Regions from separate parts of the Hydrogenibacillus sp. N12 genome, predicted to be linked through region 1. Evidence: riboswitches for the same ligand, from Rfam matches in the RefSeq annotation. Region 1 holds a riboswitch; the other holds the start of a gene.
The links. A riboswitch is a leader RNA that binds a small molecule or an ion and turns the genes downstream of it on or off. The one in region 1 is predicted to bind cyclic di-GMP.

Region 1 (10,695 bases):
GATGTGGCCGTCCTCTCTCTCGGCGACATCGTCACCGCCGCCTCCATCAAAGTGGCGGGGGACAAGCTCGATCAGGCCCTCATGTCCTACCTGAAGCGCAAGCACCGCCTTCTCGTCGGCGAACGGACGGTCGAGGCCCTCAAAATCCAGATCGGCGCCGCCCTCCCTGGGCTCCGGTCGGAGGCGATGGACGTCCGGGGCCGGAACGTCGTCACCGGCCTTCCGGAGACCGTCCGCGTGACGTCCGACGAGGTCGCCGAGGCGCTCGACGAGCCGATCCGGGAGATGATCGCCGCCGCCCGAAGCGTCCTCGAGCGGACGCCGCCGGAGCTTTCCGCCGACATCGTCGACAAGGGGATCGTCCTCACCGGCGGCGGTGCCCTGCTCTACGGCCTCGACCGGCGGTTTTCCGAGGAGCTTCACGTGCCGGTCGTGCTGGCAGACGACCCCATGCGGTCGGTCGCCCTCGGGACGGGGAAGATGCTGGAGGAGCTCGACCGCTTAAACCGCGCCCGGGGCCGGCGCATCGGCATGGGCTTCCGGCCTTTCCGGCCTTGAGGAAACGTCGGTCGCGCGGGAACGTCCGGCGGCCGCTTCGCGGACGGGTCGGGCGATCCGGGCGGTCGGACGATCGGGACGGAGAACGGCCCGGGGCCGACCCGGGCGAAAGGGGGAAGTCGAAGTGATCCGGGGGATCGAAGCGTCCGCGTCGGGACTGCTCGCCGGGCGGCGTCGGACGGAAGTCGTCGCGGACAACCTCGCCAACCTCGAGACCGCCGGCTATCGGGCCGATCAGGCGATCAGCCGGGCCTTTCCGGAGCTTTTCCTCGCCCGGCTTCGAGACCCCGGCCCGGGGGTCGGTCCGGCCGGCGTCGGCGCCGGTCCCATCCCGGCCCCCGCCGGCGCCGGGACCGGGGTGGGCCCTGGCCCGACCGGCGCACAGGCGCCGACGCCGGTCGGGATCGGTTCGACTTACGCCGGCGTCTACATCCATGAGATCGTTCCGCGCTTTGAGTCCGGACCGATCGTCGCCACCGGCCGGCCCCTTGATCTCGCCCTCGTCGCCGATCTCGATCCGACGGCGCTGCCGGAGGGGGTTCGCGGGCCGGGGGCTCCCCGGTGGATCCCGTTTTTCGCCGTGCAGCCGGCCGGCTCGCCGGCCGGGACGGTCGCCTACACCCGGGACGGCCGGCTTACGATCGACCCGGAAGGGTATCTGGCGACGTCCGCCGGCGACCGGCTGCTCGTCGTCGACGAAGGGCCGGACGGTCTTCCGATCGGAGCGCCGCACCCGCTGTCCGTCCGCTTCGGCGCGGCCGTCTACGACGTGCGGGTCGAGGAAGGCGGCCGGATCCGCCTCGTCGATCCGGCGGCGCCGGCGTTTTCCCTCGCTTATCGGCCGGCGGTGGCGGTCTTCGCCGACCGGCGCCTTCCGGCGGGGAACGATCCGGCGCCGGACGTGCCGGCGGTCACCGGCCTCGTCAAAGACGGCGGGAACCGCTTCCGCATGGGCGGCGCCCCGGTCTGGGCCGGCCTCGACGGGCGCTTTCCCCTCGGGGCGGTGCGGATCGAGCGGGGCGCTTTTGAGGCGGCCAACGTCGACCTCGCCCGGGCGATGACCGAAGCGATGGCGGCGTATCGGTACTTCGAAGCCAATCAGCGGGCGCTCCTGGCCGCCGACGGGACGCTGAACCGGCTCATCAACGAGGTGGGGAAGGTCTGATGGAGCGAAGCCTCATCGCCGTCCGGCACGGCCTTCTGGCGGCCCAGGCGCGCCTCGATGCGGCCGCCCACAACGTCGCCAACGCCGATACGGTCGGCGCCAAGCCGCGGGATGTCGCCTTTCAGACGCTGTTTTTCGACGCGTATCAGAACCAGCCCGGCGGCGAGACGGCGGGCCAGAGCCGCCTCACGCCGGAAGGCGTCCGCCTGGGCGGCGGCGCCGGCGCCGGCGGGACCTTTCTGCGCACGGATTTGGCCGGCGTCCTCGTCTCGAGCGGCGAGCCGACCGATCTCGCGATCGAAGGGGAGGGCTGGTTCCGCCTCCGGCCGCCGGAAGGAGACCCGCCGGGCGGCGTCGTCCTCGCCCGCGGCGGGCGGTTTTCCCTTTCGCCTGCGCCGGACGGGCGGCTTTTCCTCGTCGATGGCCGGGGGGCGTTTGTGCTCGACGACAACGGCGCTCCGGTGTCGATTCCCCGTGACGCCGCCGGCCTCGTCGTCCGGCCGGACGGGGCGGTCTTCACGCGGACGGCGGACGGCGCGGTCGTGGCGACCGGGCAGCGGCTCGCCCTCTACCGGGTCCATCGGCCGGATGCGCTCCGGGCGCTCGGCGACGGCGCCTTCTTCGCTCCGACCGGCCCCGGCGCGCTTCCGGCGGGGGGCCTGCCGGCGGCGGAGCCGGTGCCGGCGGCCCTCCGGGGAACCGAACGGGCCCGCATCGTCCAGGGCGCCCTCGAGCGGTCCGCCGTCGACCTCGGGACGGAGCTCACCGGGGCCCTCCTTGCCCTCCGGCATACGGGGCTTCTCGCCCGCCTCGCCGTTCAGACGGACGAGATGGACGGCTTAAGCGATGAGCTCGGAGGGCGGAACCGTTAAACGGGGCTTGAAAGCGGAGCCCCGGTGCACCCTGCGAAGCGAACGTCGGCGGGAACGTCGACGCGAAAGGAGCGGCGGAATGCGGGATTTCGACCCACGATTCCCCGAAAGCGGACGGACCGGAGACGGTTCCGGCGCCGGGCGGCCGCCGGGCGGCCGGCTCGCTTCCGGGCGGAACGCCGCGAACGCCTCCGGCGGCGCCGCGGCGGGAGGCGGCGGGAACCGCCCGCCCTCCCGCCGGCGCCGGCGCCGGGCGGATGTCGGGATGTTTGCCCTGACGGCCGCGCTCGCCTTCGGGCTCGGCCTCGTTTTGGGCTATGCCGTTCTCGGCCGCCGGACGGCGTGGTGGGAGGCGTTCCATCCCGCGACGTGGTGGCATCTCCTCGCCATCATCCTCGGATGACGCGTCCGTCCTCGCCCGAACGTTTCGGCTCGGGTCGCGGCGGCTTTCCCCGACCGCTTTTCCGGTCGACGCCGATCGTCGCTTCGGGCGGGCCGGGGTGAACCATTTCCTGGGAAATGAGGCGTCTGCATGCACACGATCGAAGACATCCAGGCGGTGCTTCCGCACCGGCCGCCGTTTCTTCTCGTCGACCGGATCCTCGCCGTCGAGCCGGGGGTGCGGGCGGAGGGGATCAAGGCGGTGACGATAAACGAACCGTATTTCATCGGCCACTTTCCGGGCTATGCGGTCATGCCCGGCGTCCTCATCGTCGAGGCGCTGGCGCAGGTCGGCGCCTTTGCCCTGTTGAGCCACGAGGACTACCGCGGGAAGCTCCCCCTCTTCGCCGGCCTCGACGGCGTCCGCTTTCGTCGGCCGGTTCGGCCGGGGGACGTGCTTTACCTTGCGGTCGAGATCGAGCGGATGAAGGGGCCGATCGGCCGCGGCCGGGGCGTGGCGACGGTCGAGGGCGAGGTCGCCGCCGAAGGGACGCTCCTCTTTGCCGTCCGGGCGGCGGCGCGGCCGGAGGCGGACGCCGCCCGCTGACCCGAAAGAAGATCGGGCCGGTCGGGGGTTTAGCCGGCGCGAACGAAACGTTGGAGCCGAGGCGGGCCGGGCTTGGCCTGCCGGATCCCCGTCGAAAGAGGTGCCGCCATGGTCATCCGCAAAGCGATCATCCCGGCCGCCGGGCTCGGGACGCGGTTTTTGCCGGCGACGAAGGCGATGCCCAAGGAGATGCTCCCGATCGTCGACAAGCCGACGATCCAGTACATCATCGAAGAGGCGGTTGCGTCGGGCATCGAGGACATCATCATCGTCACCGGCAAAGGCAAGCGGGCGATCGAGGATCATTTTGACGTCTCGCCGGAGCTCGAGCAGAATCTTCGGGCGAAGGGCAAATGGGAGCTCCTCGAAGAAGTCGTCCGACCGACGCAGCTCGCCGACATCCACTACATCCGGCAGAAGGAACCGAAAGGACTCGGGCACGCCATCTGGTCGGCGCGGAAATTCGTCGGCGACGAGCCGTTCGCCGTCCTCCTCGGCGACGACATCGTCGTCGCGGACAAGCCGGCCCTCCGGCAGATGATCGAGCAGTACGAGCGCTATCGGGCGTCGATCCTCGGCGTGAAGCCCGTGCCGCGGGAAGCGGTCTCCCGCTACGGCATCGTCGCCGGGAAGGAGCTCGCCCCGCGCGTCTACGCCGTGTCGCACCTCGTGGAAAAACCGCCCGTCGACGCGGCGCCGTCGAACCTCGCCATCATGGGCCGCTACATCCTCACGCCGCGGATCTTCGAGATCCTGGACGACCTTCCGCCCGGCGCTGGCGGCGAGATCCAGCTCACCGACGCTTTGGCCCGGCTGAACGAGCACGAGGCGATCTACGCCTACGAGTTCGAGGGGACGCGCTACGACGTCGGCGAAAAGCTCGGCTTCATCCAGACGACGATCGAGTTCGCCCTCATGCGGGACGATCTGCGCGCCGACGTGCTGGCGTATCTCCGCGCTGTGGTGGCCCGGGAATCGGTGGAACTCAAAGCGAAAAGCGCCCAAGCCGATTGAGGCTTGGGCGCTTTTTCGTGATCAGGACATGCTTACGGCGTCGTGACCGCGACGACTTGCCCCTCCGGCACCCAGTCGACGCCCGCCCCGAGCGCTTCGGAGACGAAGCGGAGAGGAACGAGGGTCCGTCCTCGTTCGACCGTCGGCGGCGCGTCGAGGGCGACGGCCTGCCCGTCGATCCTGGCCGTGGGGTTGCCGATCTGCAAGGTAATCGTCTTTTCGCCGTTCGCCAGCGTCACTTCGCGCGTCCGTTCATTCCACGTGACGGTGAGCCCGAGGGCTTCGGCGATGGCGCGAATGGGCGCGAGCGTGCGTCCGTTTTCCACCTTGGGGGCGACGTCAAACGCGAGAAGCTCGCCGTTGACGTAGACGCGGATGCCTTGTGCCGCCCCGGACGTTTTGAGCAACCGGCCGAGCTTCTCGTACGCTTCCCGGTCTTTGGGATCGCGCCGAAGCCGCTCTTCCTGCGCGGCGAGGGCCGCCTTCCGCTTGCCCAGCTTCTCGTAGACCTCGACGATCTCTTTTAAGACTTCGGTCTGCTCTTTGACGGACCGCTCGGCGAGCTTGACGAGGGCGGTTTGCGTCAAAACGGCATCGAGCGTGTCGTCGTCCAGCGCTTTCAGCGCGTTTTCGAGGTTTGTCCGTTCGTCCTCAGGCTGCCCGGCGGGATTTTGCTCGTTCGCGGCGGGGTTGGCGCCGCTTTCGCCTTTCAAGAGAGCCAATAAATTTTGCAGTTCTTCGAGCGTCGCGTCGTTCAGGCGCTGAATGATCGGCTCGGCCGGCGTGCCCTTCACTTTTTCGAGGGCTTTTTCCAACCCCTTCCGGTAATTTTCTTCCACCTTTTCGAGCTTTTTGAGATGCTTTTGTTCTTTTTTGCGCTCCTTTTTCAATTCAACTTTCTGTTTCTCATCCTCATCCTCATCTTCGTCTTTGTCTTCGTCTTCGTCCACGTTTTCGTCTTTGTTCTGTTTACCGCTCGAGACGTGGCCGGCTTGATCGGTCGGCGCCGGAGCGCTCGGTTTTTGAGAAGGCGTCGGTTCTTGTGAAGACGGAGGCGGCGCTTGGGTTTCATTGGAGGACGGGGAAGCCGCCGAAGTGTCCTGAGAAGCCGCCCGAACGGGTTTGAGCGCGGCACCGGAGTGAGCGAAGGCGAAGATCAGCGCCAACGCGACGATCAAGAGACGATGGACCGACCGCAACGCCCTTCCCTCCTCTTGAAGGTTTTTAAAGCGTGAACGCCGAAACGGGAATCCGCTTGAAGGGCGCTGCCGGAAAACGAAAACGCGCGAGCTGCCGTGAACTCGCGCGCATGGTCTGAGGTCTCAGACACGCGTGTGGAATCCGGCAGCTGGCTGGCATGGCCCCGTCGGCGATGCCGCGTTCCGTTTCACGTACCATCGGTCGCTCCGACGAGACTTTAGCCCCTATAGCTTTGCGCCCGGCGCTTTCGCGCCGTTTGCCCTGAGCGGATTGTGCGTCTATTATACAAGAAGACCCGCACGGATGTCGACAATGTATTCTTTTTGGCGACTTGGTCATCCATGGAGACGACGAAGCGCAGACCGTCATATTGGAATGGTTCATTTAATCTTGGAGTGACGTTGAATACACTTTATATGTCAACGGACCCGGCTGATAAATTCCCGAAGGCGGATTAAGAATGACGTCGGGATTATAAAAGATCTTCAGGCGGGACCGTTCGATCGGCAGCTGTTCCTGCGGTTCTTCAAAACAAATGTCGAGACCGAACCAGCATTCCCAAGTTTTTCCTTTTGCGGCGTTCAGTATCACATTCCTTCCCATGACGCCGCCGTGGATTTCGATATTTGAGCCGACGCCGTAAAGCGTTATATCCTGGTTTGAATAAAAATAAGCGTTCATCACGAGCGGTTGGCTGTTAAAGAGGTTATTGTTTTTGACGAGCACCTCTTTGTCGGCAGCAACGATCGTAAAGTTATTAGCCTGCATCTCAAAGTCTTCGATCGTTGCTTCACCAGCGGTGTAGATCGTGCTTCGATACCACAGGTTCTTTTGAATCCTTACGTTCCCTTTTGAATAAAGCGTTCCCTGGAAATAAGCGTCCTTCATGAGGGTGTCCTTTGCTACATACATCCATTGGCCGGGATTAAGTTGTAAAGCGCTACGAGCCGCACCATCCCCTTGCACTTCCGCTTTCCCGCCGACGTAAACATTACCGCCCCAAACGCTTAGAGAAGCGCCTTTTCCGATGATCAGGTCTCCTTCAACAAGCAAATCACCGTTTACGATGAGCCAAGTGACGTTGGGTTTTATCTCTAATTTGCCCTTAACCCAAAGTCCTCTATTTTTATTTAGAATATTCATTAATTCAATATCTTGTGCTTTGACGATCAAATCTGTCTCCCAACGCGTGCAGTTTCCTCGTTTATTCCATGCTTTACATTTTTTGTACACAACGTCCTCTGAAAGCAAAGGCTTCTGGCTTTCTTTTTCCGAAACCAGTTGCCTCACCGGTATGGTTTGTTTTTCAACCGTTCCGTGCGACAGCGTCGGCGGGACGACAAAACCTTTCTGTAAGTTTTCGGGTGTCAACGGAAGCTGTTCCTTTACCCAACTGCCGAATAACCGTTTGTAATGGGTCAAAATGATGTCATCGCGTTCGGAATAGAGTTTCCCTTTCAGTGCGGAATAGCCGGTTCTTTTCGTGTCCCCGCCGAACAGCCCCCAATCATAATGGGCATACGGCGATGATTCGAGCGGGCCGGTGATCAAAGCGTCTCCTTCCACATACGCTGCACCGTTAAAGGACAACTTTCCGTCCGTCACAAGTGCAAACATGAACGGTTTGGCCACGGTCGTTACCAGGTACGTCCGGGTGATTTTCCGTTCGCTTGCGCCGTACGTGCCTTTTACGGTGACGGTAACGTAGGCCGAGTAGACATTCGGATCTATTTTGCCGTGCTGGTCGCCGCTGATCGGTGAGACCGATTTTTCTAGCGTAAATCCTGCGTTATCGGGCGGCGTGATGGACGCTACGATTTGCGTGAGTGTTCGGTCTGCAGCGGAAGGATCGACGTTGCCGGCTTCTTTTATTTTCTGATCGAAGTTTGCTTCCCAGTAGACAAGGCCGTCGTCGGCCATCGATTGGGCGCGCAGGGCGTTGTCCCCTTTCGCACCGATTGAAGCAGACGTGATCGTCAGGCTCGCCAGCGCCAGTCCCGTAACGCTCGCAAAGAGGAGAAGGATTAAGGCAAGCGGAAGCGCATAAGCAGATGTTTTGGCGTTCTGATGTTTAATCCGGTCCAATTGATGATCACCCCTAAGGCAAGACAGACACGACGCGGAAAAAACGTTTTTCTGTTCCCCGATCGGTCTGACAAACAAGATTCAATGCAATCATTCCGCCGTTTATTTCAAAAGACGTCCGGTCGCCGGAAGCCGTTTGGCCGCTGCAGAAACGAAGGGGCAGCGTCGTTTCGTGCCTGTTGACTTGTTGGTTGTCGGGCGTTTCCGTCCATGTTTCAAGCCGCAAACCCCTCTCGACAAGCGTAAACTGCCGGACGATCTTTTGGGCATTTTCTTCTTTGACGGCACGGAAGGCCCGAACGGCGCCGGACGCGGGGTCGGACGCTTGTTCAGGGACGGGTTCGAGGCGGGTCGCGTCTTTCACCTGCCGTTCGATCATGTGGGTGATGGCGTCGACTTCTCTTTCGACTTCCAGATCGCGGGTCAGTCGGGCTTGAGTTTGTCCTACGGCCAACACGATGAACGTGGAAGCCAGCATCACCACCGCGGAGAGGGAGAGGGCGGCGAGCAGCTCAACGAGCGTGAGCCCCGCCTCGTGCTCAGAAGAGGGACGCTCAAAGCATTGAGGGGAGTTCAACCCTTTCACCGCCTTCCTCCGACGAGCGCTTCGTGCGTGACCTCGCCCATAGGCCCTTTGACCCGTACGGCGAGTTTGTACAGCGGCGCGTCGGTATTGTTCCGGTACGGCTTTTCAAGTTTGACGCAGACGCTGTAGCGGAACAATAGACGATCCGGGATCCCGTTCAGACGCGGCTCCGGCGGAACGTGCCATCCTGAGGTCGGATCGGGGGCGTCGGCACAGGCGGGCGATGGGCTTTGGAATTCGTCGTTCAAATCCTCCGCAGAGAGTTTGCGATACGCTTCGACGATCGCCAGGGCGACGTGCAGGGCCTCTCTCTTGTCTTGGCTTAGGGCATTGATCTGTGTCGATCCGAGGACAAGGCTGAGCACGATCAAACTGACGACGGTGAGGAGGAGAAGCGCCGCCAAAACTTCGACCAGCGTGAACGCCTGCGTCACGCAAATCGTCGAACATGCATGGCTTTTCGTCTGGTCCCCTGTTCGTTCCCTGTTTAAATCGATGCGTTTCAAGGCACGTCCCCACTCGGAATGTGATCATCGACCCGTCGTCATGTACTAAAATTATAATGGAAAACGAAGCGAAAAGGGAGTGACAGATAGGACGTTTTTCCTATATAATGGGCTCGACATCCTCCGAAAGGAGGGGAGTTTTTGACAGTCTCACGGGCACGCTTGCGCCTGGGTGATCTTTTGCTCCAGAGCGGAGCGATCACCGAAGAGGCGTTGGCGGAAGCGCTCGCCGAACAGCGGCGGACGAAAGAGCGGCTGGGCGACATTTTGATTCGCAGGGGACTGATCACCCCCGAGGCGCTCTATGCCGTCCTGGAGAAGCAGCTCGGCATCCCCCACGTCCGGTTGTCGCGCCAGGCGCTTTCGCCGGCATTGGCCCAAATCGTGCCCGAGGCGTTGGCCAGGAAATACCGCGTCATCCCGTATGATCGCCAGGGGAACGTCTTGTCGCTGGCGATGGTCGATCCGCTCGACTATTATGCCATCGACGACATCGAGCTGATCACCGGACTGACCGTCCGCCCGGCGCTGATCAGCCCCGACGAGTTTGCCGCGGCGCTCGCTCGCCTCTACGGGCCGGAAAGCGAAGTCGTCGAGGAGATGGCCCAGGGGGAAGAGGCCCTTCGGGAAGAGGAGATTTACGACGAAGCGTCGCCGATCGTCCGCTTTGTCACGCAGACGATCGAACGCGCCGTCCGCCTTCGGGCGAGCGACATCCACTTCGATCCGTTCGCCGAAGGCGCCACCGTCCGTTTCCGCATCGACGGGAAACTCCGCCGGGAGCAGACGATCTCCCGGCGCGTGATGCAGATGGTCGCCGCGCGCATCAAGATCGTCTCCGATCTCAACATCGCCGAGCGTCGCCGGCCGCAGGACGGGCGCTTCCGCCTCGTCGTCGACGGGCGGGAGATCGACATTCGCGTGTCGGTGCTGCCCACGCTGCATGGGGAAAAAATCGTGCTGCGCCTCCTCGATCAGTCACGCGGCGTACGCCGGGTGGAGGACCTCGGTTTGGCGGAAGACAACTTCAAGCGGCTCGTCGCCATCACCGACCGGCCGAGCGGCATGGTGCTCATCACCGGCCCGACGGGAAGCGGCAAATCGACGACGCTCTACGCCCTGCTCGACCGGCTCAATCAGGAAGCGCGGAACATCATCACGATCGAAGATCCGGTCGAGTATGAGATCGAGGGGATCAACCAGGTGAACGTCAACCCGCAGGCGGGGCTCACCTTCGCCAGCGGGCTTCGGGCGATCCTGCGGCAGGATCCGAACATCATCATGGTTGGCGAAATCCGCGACCTCGAGACGGCGGAGATCGCCGTGCGCGCGGCGCTCACCGGACACCTCGTCCTGTCGACGCTGCACACGAACGACGCCGTGGGGGCGGTCGACCGGTTACGCGACATGGGCATCCCGTCGTACTTGATCGCCGCCGCGTTAAACGGCGTCGTCGCCCAGCGGCTCGTGCGCCGGATTTGTCCTGAGTGTCGGACGCGCCGGAAGCCGGCGGAAGAGGAGGCCCTCGTCCTGGGCCGTTTCGGGTACGGCGAGGTGGATGCGCTCTACCGCGGCGGCGGCTGTCCGACGTGCGGTTTTACCGGCTACTACGGCCGCCTCGCCGTCCACGAGGTGTTCGTCCTCGACGAGCGGGCCAAGCGGATGATTGCCGAAGGGGCCGAGGCGCAGGACATCCTGCAGCACGCGCGGGCGCGGGGCAT
Region 2 (10,695 bases), 300 kb from region 1:
GGCGATCCCCATCGCGATCCAGAGGTCGAGGAGCTCGAGTCGGTAGAGGCGCTTTTTTTCCTCCGGCGTCCGGGCCGTCACCCGGCGCTTGGTGAGGGCCGAATGGAGGTAGATCGCATGGGGCATCACCGTCGCCCCGAGGATGCCGGCGGCGAGAAAGACCGCCTCGGCGTCGGGAAAGGTCGGCACCAAAAGACCGCGCATCAGCGGAGCCGGTTCGGCGCCGGAGAGGAACATCTCGACGACGAACGAAAACGTGACGACCATCACCAGCCCGGTGATCGCCGCCTCCAGCGGCCGCACCCCCCGCCGCTGAAGCTCGAGCAGCAAAAACGAAAGGATCGTCGCAAAGACCGCGCTTTCCACCATCGAGCGGCCGGTCAGAAGATGAATCCCGATCGCGCCGCCGAGGAATTCGGCGAGGTCGGTGAAGATGACGACGAGCTCCCCCTGGACCCACATGAACCAGCCGGCGGCGGCGCCGTAGCGGTCCCGGATGAGCTCCGGCAGATCCCTGCCGGTGGCGATGCCGAGCTTGGCCGAAAGGGCCTGGACGAGGATCGCCATCAGATTCGCCGCCAGCACCACCCAGAGCAGGCGGTAGCCGTACGTCGAACCGGCGGCGATGTTCGTCGCGTAGTTCCCCGGATCGATGTACGCCACCGACGCGATGAACGCCGGCCCCAGGAAGGGGAGGATGCCCCGAAGCCCCGGCCATCGTTCGGCGAGGGCCCGCTCCGCCCGCTCGTACCGCTGCCCGATCTCCGGCGCCCGCCGTTCGATCGGCCCGTCGATCGCCTTCTTCGCCTGCATCGCCGCCCCTCCCTTCTCGTCCGTCCGGCCGGCGGCCTCCGCCTGGCCCGTTCGAGCCCGCCCGGATGCAGGCGGATTTTCTACTTGCCACATTTTATTAATGCGTTCGATTTTATTTCCTTACGCCAACTCCTTTTTAAGCATAAAAAAAGGCGCCGGCCGGCACAAGAGTTGATTTTGCACTCCTGTGCCGCGGCGCTTCGACTTCGCCCGCCGGCGGATTCGCCGCAAACGGCGCCCCGGCGCCCGCTCGGCGCTCAGCGATACCCCTTCGCTTCCTCCGGTCGGATCTTCGCCCGAAAGAGCCGGTAGGCCCAGAGCTGATACCCGATCACGATCGGAACGAAAATGACCGCCACGAAGAGCATGATCGACAGGGTGAGCTCGCTTGCCCGGGCCTCGTACAGCGTGATCGACGCCGCCGGATCGAGGCGGGAGATGAGCATGCGGGGAAACATTCCGATAAACCCCGTCGCCGTCGTGAGGGCGATCGCCCCGGAGGTCATGAGAAACGACCAGAGCAAGCGCCCGCGGGCGTAGAAGAAGCGGACGAGCAACAAAAGAAGAAGGGCGAGGGCCGGAACGACGTAAAGGATCGGATACGCGTTGTAATTGTCGAGGATCGTCGTCCGGTTGGCCGTCGCCGAGAGAAAGAGGCCGTGGAGCCCGAGGACGACGAACCACGCCCAGCCGGCGACCGACCGCGCCCGGTCGTGAAGCGGGCCGCTCACCTTATGGGCCGTCCAGAGGGAGCCGGAGAGAACGGCAAAGGCGACGAACAAAAGCCCGCCCAGTATCCCGTACGGGTTCAAAAGCGACGCGAGCGTCACCGCGTTCGTCGTCCGGTCGAAGGCAAGACCGTAGAACATATTGGCGAAGGCGACGCCGAGAAGAAGCGCCACGGCGAGGCTTCCCCCGAAGAAAGCGAACGTCCAGCTCGCCTTCCAGAAGCGCCCCGACCCTTTGGACATAAATTCCAGCCCCGTCGCCCGGTAGAAGAGGCCGAACAAGATGAGAAAAAGCGGCACATAAAGCGTCGAGAACATCTCCGCGTAAACGAGCGGAAAGGCGGCAAACGTCGCCCCGCCGGCGGTGATGAGCCACACCTCGTTGCCGTTCCAGAACGGACCGACGACCTCCTGGAGCTGAGCCTCTTCCTGCTCATTTTTGCGCAGGAACGGGAAGAGGATGCCGACGCCTAAGGTGTAACCGTCGAGGGTGAAATAGACGATCCAGAGGACCGCCCAGAGGATGAACCAGAGGACGGAAAGGGCGTCGTACGAGAGCATGCTCTCCCTCCTTTCTCCTGCCCGTCAGGCTTCCTGCGGCCGGCCCGCAGGCGCCTTCGGCGCCTTCGCCGGCGGCTCGCCCGGCGACGCCGCGACCTCCGGCCCGGCCTTCGCGTGCTTCACGAGGAGATAGACATCGGCGATGATGAGGGAGGTATAGAAGACGACGAGCCCGACGAGGGAAAAGACGATGTCGCCGATGGAGATGGGGCTCACGGCATCGGCCGTTTTCATGAGCCCGTAGACGATCCACGGCTGCCGCCCGACTTCCGTCACGACCCACCCGAGGTTGATCGCGACATACGGAAGGGGGATGAAGTACGGAAGCGCCTTGAGCAGCCCCCGCGCCTCGAGAAGCGTCCCTTTTCGCTCCCGCCACCACGCATACCCCGCCACGGCGAGGAAGAAAAGACCGAGCCCGACCATGAGCCGGAAGCTCCAGAAGACGATCCACACCGGCGGCCGTTCGTCGGCCGGGATGTCGCCAAGCCCTTTGACGTACCCGGTCGGCGAATTGGTGGTCAGGAGGCTCCCGAGGTACGGGATCTTGCCCCACTCGATGATGTTGCCGTCGTTCTTCAGGCTCGGCACGGCCAGGAGGTAGAACGGCTGCGCCTCCCCGGACTCCCAGATCGACTCAAAGGCGGCCGCCTTCGCCGGCTGGACCTTCGCCGCGTTCAGGCCGGCCAGATGGCCGCTCAGCGGCGCCATCACCGTCGCAAAGAGGGCGAGCGCCAGCGCCAGCTTGAACGAACGGTGGAAAAACTCGACGTGCTGCCGCCGGAGGAGGTGATAGGCGCTCACGCCGAGGACGAAGAAGCTGCCGACGATGTAGCTTCCGATCAGCGTGTGGACGAGCATATACCAGACGTACGGGTTAAAAAGCACGGCCCAGAAGTTCTCCAGGTGCACGCGTCCGTCGACGAGGGTGTAGCCGACCGGATTTTGCATAAAGCCGTTGGCGGTGATGATCCAAAGCGAAGACAGCGTCGTGCCGAGGGCGACCATCCACATCGAGAGCGCCCGCAGTTTCGGGAACCGCTCCCGGCCGAAGATCCAGATGCCGATGAACGTCGACTCCAGGAAGAAAGCGACGAGCGCCTCGATGGCGAGCGGCGCCCCGAAGATGTCGCCCATAAACTTCGAGTACTCCGACCAGTTCGTGCCGAACTGGAATTCCATCGTGATGCCCGTCACGACGCCGAGGACGAAGTTGATGACGAAAAGTTTGCCCCAGAAGTCGGCCATGCGCCGGTAGAGGTCGTCTTTGGTCCGGGCATACAGCGTTTCCATGATGGCGACCAGAAGCACGAGCCCGAGGGTAAGCGGGACGAAGAGAAAATGATACATAATCGTTACCGCAAATTGAATGCGGCTCAGCAAAAGCACATCGGGCATCTCCGACCCTCCTTTCGCGCATCCGGCGATCGCGTCGACCATCCGGCGATCCCACCGCCCGGCCGAACGATCGCGCCGCCCTCCGACGATCGCACCGCGCGTCCGGGCGATCGCACGCCGTCGCGCCGCTCATCGTGGGGTTCGCTCCGAGTGTACCAGAACGGAGCGCAAAAAAAGGGCCGGCCGCGGCCCCCTTTGTGACATAAAGACGGTCGATTGGTGGCAGACCGGTGACGGGGTTCACAAAGATGACAGCGCCTCCAACGCGATCCGGCCGTCGTCGCCGAGCCGAACCCGGACGTGCGACCGCCGCTCTCGAAAGCGGAGGCTCGCCGCACCGACGGCGACCTCGACCTCCGGATGGACCGTCTCCAGCTCGACGGCCGCCGCCCGGCCGACGGCGACCTGCGTCGGGACGCCGGACTCGCTTCCGGCCTCCCGGAGGCGGGCGCCGCCTTCGGCGTACAGCCGCCCGCCGCGAAGCGGTCCGGCGACGACCGCCCGGCCGAACGTCTCGATCTCGGACTGGAAGGCGCCCCGGTCGCCGATCACGACGTCGCCGAAGGCGATGACGCGGGACGCTTGAACGTAACCGGCCCGGACGCCGCTTTCTTCCAGCATCGCCATCGGGCGGGCTTCGGCGGCCGCATGCACCCACCGCACCGCCGCCGCCAGCGCTTCCGGTCCCGGCGCCTGCCGGTGCTGTACGCCGCCGATAAAAAGCGCCCACAGGTCAAAAAAATGCGTTTTTCCCCCGTTCGCCTCACCGCCCTCCGTCCAAAGCAGCCGAAGCCGCTTGAGCGCCTCCCGGATCCGGTCCGCGTCCTCTCCGACGATCGCGGTCACGAGCGACCGGAACGCTTCCGGGCGGCCGAGGCGGGCGGCGATCTCCGGCACGCTCTGGGCGGCGCGGATTTTCTGGATCAGTCGGAGGAGGCTTTCGTCGAGGGCGTGGAGCGCCCGGATGTCCCCGGGCGTCCACCGTTCGTCGCCCGAGACGATCCGGGAACCGACGGCGCCCCCGGCGACGACGATGAGGCCGCCCGACCGCACCGTCGCCCGGGTGATCTGCCCGTGTACCACCACCTGTTCCCGCGCCTCGACGAGCATTCCTTCCGTCACATCTCCGAAAATTTCCACAGAACCGGCGAAGCGGATGTTGCCGCTTTTCAGATCGACGGGGCCGCGATGGACGAAGAGCGGGCCGATCGCAAGGCGCACCTTCCGGCGGCTCGCCTGAACGGTGAGGAGGCCGGACCGCTCGGCGACGATCTCCCCCGTTTCGGCGTCGTAGCGCACGCCGGCGCCGGCGATGACCTCGACGGGATAGACCGGCTTCGGCGGGATCGGCTCGCCAAAGACGCTCGTGCCGGGCCGGCCCGGCACCGGCGGGTGCACCCGGGCGAGCACCGTCCCCGCCTGGACGCTCGGAAGCCGCCGCCGCTCGCGATAATCGATCGCCTCGTCCTCCCCGGCATCCTGAAGGGCATCGACCGGCGTCGTCTCGACGAGCCACTCGACCCGGCCGTCCTGCCCCTCTTCCGGCGGCGTCCCCCGGGCGACGATGTAGACGCCCGGCCCACCCCGGGCAAGCGCCTCGACGGCCCCGGGATCGATGCCGGTGCGCACTCCCCGGGCGGCCAGAAGCGACAAGAGGGCGGCCGGGTCGTCGCCTTCCGGACCGGACGGCGCCTTGCGCTCGGCCCGAACCTCGAGCGGCCGGATGTGCCAGAGGATCGTCTCGCCATCCATCGCGCTCCCCCCGCTTTCGGCGTCTGCATCCGTTTCGGCGCGCCGCACGGCGTCGTCGGATCCCCCTCCATCCCGCACAAATGAATAAACGCCGACTAAATAAATAAAGCAGGGCTTTGCGACAAAGACACCCCACCCGTCGGTCGAACCCGCATCCGATTCGGCAGCCAGACAGCCATAGCGGACGCGCCGCCGTAGGCTCACGGCTTTGCGGCCCATCCTTTCGGATGGTGTGCCTTTGTCGTCGGCCATGTTCGGTTTTGGTCGCAAGATCCGACGTCGACGCCGGCGCCCCGGCGAATCCTGAAAAAGCCGCGCGTTCGACCGGCGCCACGACCCCACCGCCCGCACCGGAATGGCCGGCATCCGGTTGTTCCCTTAGTCTATCAGGACTAGGCGGGTGGGACCAGACCCCGATTATGCACGCCCTCAACCGTCCGCCCGATCCGGCGGGCGACCGCGATACAGGAGCGAAAGAAGCTGCACCCGGTCGGAGACGCCGAGCTTGGCGAAGATGTTGGAGATGTGATTTTTCACGGTGTGCTCGCTGATAAAAAGCGTCTCGGCGATCTCCCGGTTCCGCTTCCCGAGGCTGAGTTCGAGCAACACCTCTTTTTCCCGCTGGGTGAGGGTCGAAAACGCGTCGATCCGCTTTTTGAGCCGCTCCACCCGCCACGTCTCCGGCTCCGCCGGCGCCGAAAAAACGGCGTCCGGAACTCCGTCCCCGACGGCCGAGGAGGTGGCCTCGCCGACCGGAGCGGGGTCGCCTTCGTCGGCGGCCGGCGCCGGGCCGGCCCCGTTTGCCGTTCCGTAAGCGGCGATCGGCCCCGGGCGTCCGCCGCCGTCCGCCGGCGCCCCGCCGGCGGCCTTCTCGGCCGCCCCCCCACCGACGACCTCCCGAACCGGCGCTCCCGCCTCCGGCCAACCCGACCGGGCGAGGAGCGCCTGAAACGCCGCCATCCGCTCTGCCACCCGGCCCGCCTGCCGGAGCGCCTCCGGATGCCGGGCCAGAATGTCGATCGCCGACGCCAAAAGCGCTTCCAGCGCCGTAAGGACCGCCTCGGGATCGTCCTCCGCTTCCGGCGCCGGGCGCGCCGGCGCTTGTGCCCCGTTCGGTGCACGGGTCTCGTCGACGAGCGCCGCTTTTGCCATCGCCCCTTCCATCGCCCCTTCATCCCTCTTCCCGATGCTCCACGGATTCTCGGCGTAAGCCGGCAGCACCAGCAGCCACGCGGCGACCACCGTCCCTTCCCGGCGGACGGGATAAACCCGTCCCATGAGATCCCAGCCGGCCTGGAAAAAGGCACAGGCGGCGCCGTCCCGGCCGGCGAAGGCCGCCTCCGCCGCCGCGGTCGCCTCTTTCGCGAAGACGACGGCCTCAAGCGGCCGGCCGGAGAGCGCTTCCGGTTCGAAACCGAGGCGCACCCAGAGGCGGCCTCCCGCCCAGCGCACGATCGAACCTTCGCCCATCTTCTCGAGCAGGAGAAGGCCCCACTCCGACGCCTGAAGGGCGGAAAGAAGCGGATCGACCGCCTTCCGCCTCTCGTCCGGCCCGGCCGCCTGCTTTTGGGATCGGCGGTGCCTCATTCGCTGCAAAAAGACGAGCGCCCACACCGTCAGGGGAGCGAGTGAGAGGGCCGATACGGCCCACAAGGTTGCGAGGTGGTCCACGGTCTCCCCCTCCCACTTCATCCCCCCCTGCCGACAGCACTCGACACCATACTTTACCACTCGTCCGCCGGACGGACCATAGGCATGGTCGCCTATCCTCTTGGCCCGCGGCCCGAAGCGTCCTCCATTCTTCCTAGGAAGTTCGAAGCATCGCCCGTAAAACGCCGCCGCGCCGGGGCTTCCCCCGGCGCGGATCGCCCGGCCCACCATCGCGGTTGACGTATCGGCGCAGCTGGCGGTTTCCCCCGGCGCGGATCGCTCGGCCGTTCCGTTGCGGTTCGTTCGTTCGGTCTTTCGGCGACAATGATTTCGGGCTCCCGCCGACGGGCCGGCCGGCTATGCGAAGACGGGCCGATCGGCGCTTCGACGACGGGCCGATCGGCTTTCTGACGAGGGCCTTTATCGGCCATGCGGCGATGGGCCGGTTCGGCTCCCCGACTCCGGTCCTTCGCTTCTTCCGGCGATGAGCGCATCCCAGACGAAAAGATGAACAAACCCCCATACCGTTCCGAGGAGGGCCCCGGCGACGGCCGCCACCGGAAGCCCGCCGGCGGCAACGGCGGCGACGATCGCCGCGCCGGCATGGGCAAGGAAGGTGTCAACATCGGATGTAAAATCCCCAATAGCAGCGGATAAAGATTCCCCAAAATCACCGGCATGATTTCCTCAAAATCATCGGGATGAATTCCCCACCCCTGTGTCGAACTATGGCACCTGCCATCACTTTTGGGGAGGTGCCGGTGATGAGGGAGAGTGAGAAGATGGAGATCAGGAAGCTGTATGAGGAGGGCGTCAGCATCTCGGAACTGGCCAGAAGATACGGCCATGACCGCAAAACCATCCGCAAGGCTGTGAGTGAGCCGAGGCAGCAGGAGGAGGGGAGGGTGAAGTCGCGCAGCCGTAGGGTGAAAGGCCACAAGCTGGAGCCGTACAAGGCCTATGTGGAGCAGCGCATGCGTATCGGCGTCCTCAATGCGGAGCGAATCTTTCGCGAGATCCGGGAGCAGGGATATACCGGCGGAATTACCGTACTGCGCGAGTTCATGCACCCTCTCCGCCCGGTTGTCTCTGCCAAGGCAACCGTGCGGTTTGAGACGGCTCCGGGGGAACAAGCGCAAATCGACCTGGGCGCATTCCCCTACCTGGATCCGCAGGGCCATCGGCGCAAGGTATGGTGCTTTGCCATGGTCCTCGCCTACTCCCGCATGCTCTACCTGGAGTTTATCAGAGCGGCGGACCAACGGCATATCCTCCAGGCGCTCCGGAACGCGCTGGAGTTCTTCGGCGGGGTTCCAAAGGTCATGCTCAGCGACAACTGCTCCCCGCTGGTCGTGGCCAACGACGGTCATGGACACGTCGACTGGCAGCCGGCGTACATGGACTTCGCCAAGTACTACGGATTCGTGCCCAAGGCCTGTAAGCCCTACCGAAGTCGCACCAAAGGGAAGATTGAACGGCCCATCGGGTATATCCGGTCCAGCTTCTGGCCGGTTTCGTTCGTGGACCATGACGACCTGAACCGGCAAGGTGCCATCTGGCGGGATACGGTGGCTAATGTGCGCATCCACGGCACGACGCGGGAGCAGCCGGTGGTGCGGTTTCAGGCCGAGACGCTTAAGCCCCTGCCTAAGAGCCGGTACACGCTGGCGTACGCCGATATGCGCAAGGTCATGAGCGATTGTCGCATCTCCTGGAACACGAACATGTACACCGTTCCATGGCGGTATGTGGGGCACACCGTGCTGGTCCGGGAGTTTGAGTCAGGCCGCCTGCAGATCGAGTACGGCGGGCAGGTCATTGCCGAACACCGCGTGCTCACAGGCAGGCACCAGGTCTCAACCGACCCTGAGCACTTCAAGGGCATCCCGGCTGGGACGCCTCATCCGGATCGAGGCAAGGTGCCAGGGTTGCAAATCGGGCCGGACGTGGAGCAGCGGGAGCTGTCCGTCTATGAGCAGATCGCGATGGGAGGTCAGGGGCAATGAGTGAGGCGTTGGTTTTGGCCAAGGCCGAGGAGCAGCTGCTGGAGCTGGGATTGAAGCGCGCCGCGGCGGTGCTGCCGGCGTGCGTGGAGTGGGCAGCGGGGCACCAGGCGACCTATGCGGAGTTCCTGCACAGACTGCTGGATGCTGAGCAGGAGGAGCGATACAGCCGTTACATGCACGCCAGACTCCGCATGGCCAACTTCCCGTATCACAAGACCCTTGCAGATTTCGATTTCTCGTTCCAGCCGTCCGTCGATGAGCGACAAATACGCGAACTGGCCGGCTTGACGTTCATCCGGGAGGGCAGCAACGTCATCTTCCTGGGACCGCCGGGGGTGGGCAAGACCCACCTTGCGGTGGCCCTGGGGATGGAGGCGATTCGACAGCGCATGAGCGTCTACTTCGTGACCATGCAGAAGCTGGTCGCTGACTTGCGACGGGCGTACCAAGAGGGACGGCTGGACAAGCGCCTGCGCATCTACACCCAGCCGAAGCTGCTGATCTGCGACGAAGTCGGCTACTTGCCGCTTGACGCCTTGGACGCCGCGAACTTCTTCCGGCTCGTGTCGGAGCGCTACGAGCATGGCTCCCTGATCATCACGTCCAACACCAGCTTCACCAACTGGGGGACACTCTTCGGTGACCAGGTGCTGGCCTCTGCCTTGCTCGACCGGCTCCTGCACCACGCCACCACCATCAACATCCGCGGCAACAGCTACCGGATGAAGGACAAGCTGCGCGCCGGGGTGACCCATGCGCTGAAGGAGGAGGTGACCGCGTAGATCGAACATACGTCTGGGGAATGATGCGCGATGATTTTGGGGAACTGAATCCGCTGTTTGTGGGGAATCGAACGCGATTTTTTTGGGGAGTTTTAATCCGCTATTGACAGAAGGCGAAAAAGGCGGCGACGTACGGACCGATCCCCCGGGCCCGGACGGCCAGGGCGTACAGCGAAAAGCTGCCGACGGCCGCCGCCCAGTACGGCCCGATTTCCGGCGCCGGGATCCCCCGGGCGGCAAACGGCGCCCAGAGGGCCGTCAGACTCCCGGCGAGCAGGACGGTCACCCCGCCGTAGAGAAGCGGATAGGCCCGCACCGCCCGGCCGACCGGCAACCGGACGGCGGCCCAGACGCCGGCAAGAAAGAGCGCTCCAAGGACGACAGGGGCCGTCGCCAGCCGGATCGCCGACCGCCCCAGGGGCCCGAGGTCTTCCATCATCGCCGCCACGAGCCGCCGGGCGGCGGCATCAAAGGCGTCGAGGTCCCGCTCCATCGCCTCCTCCAAAAGCCCGACCAGGGCGAGGGAGGCCGCCGTCGCCAGCCCGAAGAGCAAAAGGAGGCGGAGCCGAAGGCGCCAGAAGGGAAGCGAACCGATCGGAAAAACGCGCCGAAGCGCGACCACGCTTTTTTTGAGCAGGCGCCGATCGACGAAGAAAAGAAGGTAAACCACGAACAAAACGGCGACGACCGCCGCCAGAATCCACGCGGCCCGGGTGAGCGTCTCGTGGTAGACGGCCCACTTTTCGCCGACCCATTTGCCGAGGGAGATGAACGTCGCCGTCCAGAGGAACGCTCCGCCGTAGGCGAAGACCGCAAAAAGGGGGGGCGGCACCCGCAGGATGCCCGCCAGATAACCCGTCAGATGCCGGACGCCGGGGATGAAGTAGCCGACGGCGATGAGCGGGTAGCCGATCCGGTCGAACCACGCCGACGTCCGCTCGATCCGCTCCGGCGTGAGATGGACGACCCGGCCGTAACGCAAAAGAAGCGGCAGCCCGAACACCC

Region 2: it holds a riboswitch for cyclic di-GMP, as region 1 does, so the genes downstream of both, K2M58_RS01085 (flagellar assembly protein A) here and K2M58_RS11935 (copper amine oxidase N-terminal domain-containing protein) in region 1, are expected to answer to the same signal.

What each region holds. Positions count from the first base shown of each region.
Region 1 covers NZ_CP080953.1:2,552,717-2,563,411, reverse strand. The annotation lists gene K2M58_RS11965 (rod shape-determining protein) at 1-558, shown strand, start outside; gene K2M58_RS11960 (flagellar hook-basal body protein) at 683-1,723, shown strand; gene K2M58_RS11955 (flagellar hook-basal body protein) at 1,723-2,595, shown strand; gene K2M58_RS11950 (DNA-directed RNA polymerase subunit beta) at 2,675-2,998, shown strand; gene fabZ (3-hydroxyacyl-ACP dehydratase FabZ) at 3,128-3,583, shown strand; gene galU (UTP--glucose-1-phosphate uridylyltransferase GalU) at 3,692-4,597, shown strand; gene K2M58_RS11935 (copper amine oxidase N-terminal domain-containing protein) at 4,630-5,547, opposite strand; cyclic di-GMP riboswitch class I at 5,938-6,068, opposite strand; gene K2M58_RS11930 (hypothetical protein) at 6,182-7,882, opposite strand; gene K2M58_RS11925 (PulJ/GspJ family protein) at 7,896-8,468, opposite strand; gene K2M58_RS11920 (prepilin-type N-terminal cleavage/methylation domain-containing protein) at 8,465-8,974, opposite strand; gene K2M58_RS11915 (GspE/PulE family protein) at 9,116-10,695, shown strand, end outside.
Region 2 covers NZ_CP080953.1:190,931-201,625, reverse strand. The annotation lists gene K2M58_RS01100 (Nramp family divalent metal transporter) at 1-813, opposite strand, end outside; gene cydB (cytochrome d ubiquinol oxidase subunit II) at 1,071-2,102, opposite strand; gene K2M58_RS01090 (cytochrome ubiquinol oxidase subunit I) at 2,127-3,500, opposite strand; gene K2M58_RS01085 (flagellar assembly protein A) at 3,741-5,252, opposite strand; cyclic di-GMP riboswitch class I at 5,412-5,499, opposite strand; partial or broken gene K2M58_RS12460 (LuxR C-terminal-related transcriptional regulator) at 5,682-5,882, opposite strand; gene istA (IS21 family transposase) at 7,631-8,908, shown strand; gene istB (IS21-like element helper ATPase IstB) at 8,905-9,690, shown strand; gene K2M58_RS01065 (DedA family protein) at 9,791-10,695, opposite strand, start outside.